2 linked regions of the Ketobacter sp. MCCC 1A13808 genome follow. The protein of the gene in region 1 interacts with the protein of each later gene in a pairwise test. Links are inferred from orthologs where the notes say so. Each region holds a gene or a part of one and is shown on either strand. Other genes may lie near its edges.

Region 1 (3,285 bases):
GCAGGAGTCTTTTGAGCGACCGCTCACACCTGCTTGATAGCCACGAGTATAGGCTCTGCTGGATTTATCGCGTTTTTGTCTCTTCATAAACTATCGACCTCGTTTTCCTAGTTATAGGTTTTTGTGAAAATTGAAGCGTGAAGTTTGTGCTTGCATGTCTCCTTGGAGGATGATTGCGGGGAAAAGTTCCGGCGTCCTTTTTTCAAAGGCCGGACTTATATTAGTACCGAAGTTAGACGTGAATGTCGACATAAAATTTGTCATATAAATGACACGCTTGTATTGATTTAAGTAATAGATAAAACCCTGATCAACTCGGGTTGCTTTATAATTCAGAGAGTTAATTAAAGGTGTTAATTCATAATGAATGAGATGGATTGGAATACATCGCGCTTGGTAATCACCTGTGCTGGTGGACTGGAACGTTTTTTATTGGAAGAAATTCAAGGCATTGGCGGTGATGACTACCAATTAGTGGGGAGTGCGGTGGAAGGCCCTGCAGGGCTGAAAAATCTCTATCAGTTTTGTCTTTGGTCCCGTATCGCCTCGCGAATTTTGCTGCCTATTGCGGAGTTTGAATATAAAAACGAGCAGGAATATTACGAAAGCTTGCGTCAGGTGCACTGGCAGATGCATATGGATGTGAAAGACAGCCTTTCCATTTCGGTGTCTAAAGATGCTTCGGTTAACCTGAATACGCAATATATTATGTACAAAACCAAGGATGCAATTGTCGACCATTTTCGTGATTGCGTCGGTGATCGCCCCAATATAGATACTCGCGCCCCCGATCTGCGCATTCATGTTCACTTTGGAAAAAGTAGCGTGCAGGTGTCGCTGGAATTGTCCGGTGAGCCACTGCACCGGCGCGGTTACCGTGTGGCGCAAAACGAAGCGCCGATCAAAGAAACACTGGCTGCTGCGTTGTTAATGAGTGCCGGTTGGCCAAAGTTTGCTGATAATCTAATTGATCCCATGTGTGGCTCCGGTACCTTGCTGATCGAAGCCGCTATGATGAAGGCCGATATTGCGCCTGGATTAATACGAAAAGGGTTTGGCTTTGAGCGTTGGCGTTATCATGATGAAACACTGTGGCAACAAGTCATAAGCGAAGCAGCCGGGCGTGATTTGTCAGAAAAAATTGAATTTTCCATCAAAGGGTACGATGCAGATCAGAATTCGATACAGTCGTCCTTAAATAATATTCGTGCAGCGGGGCTAGATGGTTGCATTCACGTTGAGCGCCGGGAATTAATCAACTTTTCGGTGAACGAAAAGGTGGCTGCGCAGGGCGGTGTAGTGGTAATCAATCCACCTTATGGTGAACGTCTTGATAAAGACACCCAATTGATTTTTCTTTATCGGGCAATGGCTCGTTTGCTGCAGAAGAACTGTATGCACTGGTCAGTTGGTCTGATCAGTAATCAGGTGGAGTTTGTCGATGCATTGCAACTTGAAGATCCAGCGACTTTCAGAGTCTATAACGGTCCGATCCGTTGTGTCATTCGTTCCGGAAAAGTGGTAGAGCGCCCGACACAATATCAACGATTGCCGTTACCAATGCGTCAGATAAATGCGGAAGTCGTCCCTGCGGTTGATATGTTGAACCGGATCAGGAAAAACGTAAAAACCATTTCAAAATGGGTTGAACGCGAGCAAATCGCAGCGTACCGAATCTATAACGCCGATATCCCCGAATACAATCTGGCCATCGATTGGTATAACGGGCACCTGCAGGTGCAGGAGTATGCGCCGCCGAAAACCGTCGATCCTGATAAAGCAGCTCGACGTTTACAAGATGCTATCGATGGCCTGCGACTGTTATTTGATATTTCCTTTTCGCACATCCATGTCAAAAGCCGGCAGCAGCAGAAAGGGCGGCAGCAGTATCAGAAGCTCAGCGATAAGAAGCGAACCTTTCTGATTGAAGAGGAGCGGGCGCTACTGCTGGTGAATCTGGACGATTACCTGGATACGGGGGTGTTTCTGGATCACCGTCCGACCCGTATTGACATCCAAAAGCTGGCTAAAGGTAAACGTTTTCTGAATTTATTTTGCTATACCGGAGCCGGCACCGTTCATGCGGCGCTGGGCGGAGCGAAGAAAACGGTATCGGTGGACATGTCGGCTACTTATCTGAACTGGGCGCGTAATAATTTGTATATTAACGGATGCTCAGAATCGGTTCATGAGTTGATCCAGACGGATTGTCTAAAGTGGTTGAAAACCACTAATGATCAGTTTGATGTCATTTTTCTGGACCCGCCTACCTTTTCTAATTCAAAGCGTATGGACGGTCATTTTGATGTGCAGAAATCCCAGGTTGAATTACTGGATCTGGTGATGAAACGACTTGAGCCCGGCGGCGTAGTGATATTCTCGAACAACTTTAACAAGTTTAAGCTGGAGCCGGAACTGGAGCAGCGCTATGACGTGAAAGATAGGACCAAAGCTAGCCTGCCACCCGATTTTTCCCGTGGTAAACCGGTTCACTTCTGTTGGGAGTTTCGGCATAAAGCGGGAGAGCCGAATGTGAGTCACCGTATCTATAAGTAAATCGAATCTCATCAGATACCGGCTGCAGCTTAATCTTTCGTATCCTGGTCGGTTTCGAGGTCGCTGTTTTGCGAATCTTCGACCAGTTGCGTTAATTCGTCGCCGGGGATTTTACTTTGCAGAGACTTTATTTGCGCGCGTAGTTCACTGATCGATTCGTTTTGTTTGTCAATTATGTTGTTCAGCATCTCGGTGTTGTTTTGCGACTCTGTAGTGGTCGTTTCGGAGGCTTCGTTTTGCAGCTGGCTAGTATGAAAAGATTCATGTAGTAAAAACACAACTTCGCGTAATTTTTCACTGTGTTCCACGTTTTCGCATAGCGCCAGTAATGCTTTATAGAGCTTAAGTTCGAGATCATGACGGGAGTCACTTTCGTCCGTTATTTCCCCGATCATTTCTGACAACGGTTTTAGACTGGCCAGTTGCTCGTCCAGCGCGTGTTTTTGTTTTGATAAGGTTTCGATAATAGCGTTTTTGGTGTTGATTTCTTCGGCATGAACTTCACTGAGAAGTGTGCGGGCTGCGTCCAGGCGGGCTTCAATACCTTCACTTAATTGAATGGCGAACGTGTTGTAGCTTTTGATTTTTTCCCGCCACGGAGGGTTTGTACTGGCTGCATATTCCTGCAAAAGCGATAACTCACCCTGTAGCGCGGCGTAGCGAATTGATATGGCCATATCTTCAGGCTTGTAATCAGCCTGGAACGCGATGGTTTCTGTACTGCAGTGG
Region 2 (3,286 bases), on another replicon or contig:
ACCCTGAGCAGTCCACAGGTCCGCCAGTTTACGGGAGTAACTTTCATCCGTCAGGAAGCAGCAGCCACCGGCCGGTTGGGCGAAATCATCCAGGCCGTACTGTTTTGCCAGGGCGATCTGCGGCTTGCGGTTGCGGCCGCTAAAATCGTGTAACTGTTCACGATCGATCCAGCCTTCACGCTCCGGCAGGGTGGGAGGCAGCAATTTGGCGCTGAGGGGGCGCAACAGGCGGTCATCGGCACCGGACTCGCGGGCAATCAGGGGCATGGTCTCTTTACGTTGAGATTTGGGGCGCTGACCAATCACCTCGCCGGTGATAATAAAGTCAAAACCGCCTTCGTCTGCCAGTTCACGGGCCTTGTTCAGCATGGCGTTGGCTTGTTCCACCATGAAGATTTTGCAATCCAGGCAAGGGTTAAGGTTGGCGCCGTAGCCGTATTGTGGGTTGAGCACGATATCTTTATATTCTTTTGATATATCAACAATATTCATTTTAATGCCGAGCTGCTCAGCGACCCATAAGGAATTATTGCGTTTCTCTTTATCCTTGTCTTTTTTACGGATGGCATGAGTATGACCTTCCACACAGAATCCGGTATAGAAATTAACGCCTTCTACTTTAATGCCTTGATTCTGAATCGTTTTTACCGCCAGCATGGAGTCCAGTCCGCCGGATATCAAGGCAATTGCTTTGCGTTGAATAGCCATATTGTTCACTTGCTCGCTTTTTGGACATGCCAAAGTTGAAATTCAAAGGGCGCGAATTATACAGGATAAAATCCGCTTATTGTGCAAAAAATGTAAATCCTGCTGCCCAGTTGTCAATGGTTTCAGGTATACTCCCGCGCCTTGATGTACTGTATTGGGCCGAGGCCGTAAATTTGTGATCGAAAAAATCCGTAATATCGCCATTATCGCGCACGTTGACCATGGTAAAACAACTCTGGTGGACAAGCTGTTACAACAATCCGGCACCTTAGGTCGTAAAGACGAAGGTGAGCGAGTGATGGACTCCAATGATCTTGAGAAAGAACGCGGGATCACAATCCTGGCCAAAAATACCGCAATCGAGTGGAATGACTACCATATCAATATAGTAGATACCCCCGGACACGCCGACTTCGGTGGAGAAGTTGAGCGCGTTATGTCCATGGTGGACTCTGTACTGCTGTTGGTTGACGCCGTTGATGGCCCCATGCCGCAAACTCGTTTTGTTACTCAGAAGGCATTTGCCCAGGGCCTCAATCCCATTGTTGTAATTAATAAGATCGACCGGCCCGGGGCTCGTCCTGACTGGGTGATGGATCAGGTGTTTGACTTGTTTGACCGTTTGGGTGCGACCGACGAGCAGTTGGATTTTCCGGTTATCTATGCGTCTGCGTTGAACGGCATTGCCGGGATGGATGCAGATGATATGGCCGAAGACATGACCCCATTGTTTCAGGCAGTAATCGATAAGGTGTCGCCGCCGGAAGTGGATTCTGACGGGCCTTTCCAGATGCAGATCAGTTCCCTGGATTATTCCAGCTTTCTGGGAGTTATCGGTATCGGCCGGGTTAAACGTGGCAAAATCAAAGCCGGCTCCCCGGTCAAGATTGTGGATCGCGAAGGTAAGACTCGTAACGGCAAGATTCTTAAGATCATGGGTCATCACGGTCTGGACCGGATCGATGTGCCCGATGCCGAGGCTGGTGACATCATCTGTATCACCGGTATTGATGAACTATTTATATCGGACACGGTGTGTTCGCCGGAACTGGTTGAAGCATTGCCGCCCCTGACCGTGGACGAGCCGACCGTTAGCATGATCTTCCAGGTCAATACCTCTCCTTTTGCAGGCAAAGAAGGCAAGTTCGTGACCTCGCGTAATATCCGTGAGCGTCTGGAAAAGGAGTTGATTCACAACGTGGCCTTGCGGGTGGAAGACACCGAAAGTCCGGACCGTTTTCGGGTTTCTGGCCGAGGAGAACTGCATTTGTCGGTGTTGATCGAGAATATGCGTCGGGAAGGCTTTGAGCTGGCAGTGGGATCTCCTGAGGTCATCCTGAAAGAAGCGGATGGTAAGACGCAAGAGCCTTATGAGCAGCTGATGATTGATATCGAAGAGCAGCACCAGGGTTCCATTATGGAGCAACTGGGTTTGCGTAAAGCTGAAATGGCGGACATGGTGCCCGACGGCAAAGGTCGCGTGCGTATGGACTTTATCGCGCCTTCCCGCGGTCTTATCGGTTTCCGTTCCGAGTTCCTGACCATGACGTCCGGTACCGGCATTATGAATTCCACGTTCTCTCACTATGGCGAGTTGAAAGAAGGCGACGTCAGCAAACGTCAGAACGGTGTTTTGATTTCCATGATCACCGGTAAGACGTTGGGTTATGCTCTGTTCAATCTGCAGGATCGGGGTCGCCTTATGATTGACCCTAACGTTGAAGTGTACGAGGGCCAGGTCATCGGCATTCACTCGCGTGGCAACGACCTGGTAATCAACCCGACCAAGGCCAAGCAGCTGACCAACATCCGGGCTGCGGGCACTGACGAGAACATCGTGCTTACCCCACCGATTCGTTATTCGCTGGAACAGGCGTTGGACTTTATTGACAAGGACGAACTGGTCGAAGTAACCCCCAGCTCCATCCGCATCCGTAAAAAGTTGCTGAAGGAGAATGAGCGTAAGCGCGCTCCTAAGTAAAACGTCCCTTTAAAATACCCGCTTGATAAAAAGCTCAGGCCACCGCATTCGGTGCCTGAGTTTTTTTTTGCCTGCGTCTTTTGTCGGTGGGGAAGAAAAGGTCAATCTGGCTATTTTCAAATTTGCTATGCCTCTCAGTTACCGAGTGAACGACCGTTTGAACATATTAATGTGTCTAATCTTAATTCTGTGAGCACCACCGGAATACACTCGTGCCTTATTCCACCACCCGCGGATAAACAGAGTTCGTTCTTTATTGCCTATGGCACCAATGTGGATAAGTGGGTACCGGACTTCGGTATGAATTACGCGGAAGTGGAAATTAAAATCTAGCAGCCCTATGACGGCGATGGAAATCCGACTGCTCCCGATTGCAAGCGGTGGGTGCTGCGCTCATCGACTTGTCGGCGAATTATCAATATTGATGCGCGCCGGTTTGTGCAAGTTAGTCGAAATCCGGGATGCGATATATTGAAATAGAGTGATTTTCTTTTCTGCTTTCTAAAAAAGGTGTCAATTTTTTTATTTGGTCAGGATCAACAGGATTCAAGCGCTTTATCCGCTTATATAAGAAAAAGCGATTTTTCTTTGTCTGAT

What was found.
Region 2: the proteins of rlmKL (region 1) and typA interact in binary tests that used the Escherichia coli proteins (3 or more experiments, as listed by UniProt). The link is inferred for Ketobacter sp. MCCC 1A13808 from one-to-one orthologs.

The regions. Positions count from the first base shown.
Region 1 is NZ_VRKW01000016.1:46,676-49,960, forward strand. Bases 1-2,959 are described here. They hold rlmKL (bifunctional 23S rRNA (guanine(2069)-N(7))-methyltransferase RlmK/23S rRNA (guanine(2445)-N(2))-methyltransferase RlmL), read left to right. Parts: upstream 1-363; coding sequence 364-2,556; downstream 2,557-2,959. Other genes in these bases: rmf (ribosome modulation factor), read right to left, coding at 1-87; FT643_RS20060 (hypothetical protein), read right to left, coding at 2,586-2,959. Also shown: more of FT643_RS20060, read right to left, coding at 2,960-3,285. UniProt on the Escherichia coli protein: Specifically methylates the guanine in position 2445 (m2G2445) and the guanine in position 2069 (m7G2069) of 23S rRNA. Methylation occurs before assembly of 23S rRNA into 50S subunits.
Region 2 is NZ_VRKW01000010.1:104,576-107,861, reverse strand. What follows is about bases 327-3,286. They hold typA (translational GTPase TypA), read left to right. Parts: upstream 327-883; coding sequence 884-2,689; downstream 2,690-3,286. Other genes in these bases: FT643_RS16990 (hypothetical protein), read left to right, coding at 2,861-3,022; FT643_RS17000 (tRNA (5-methylaminomethyl-2-thiouridylate)-methyltransferase), read right to left, coding at 327-708. In the rest of the region: more of FT643_RS17000, read right to left, coding at 1-326. UniProt on the Escherichia coli protein: A 50S ribosomal subunit assembly protein with GTPase and nucleotide-independent chaperone activity, required for 50S subunit assembly at low temperatures, may also play a role in translation.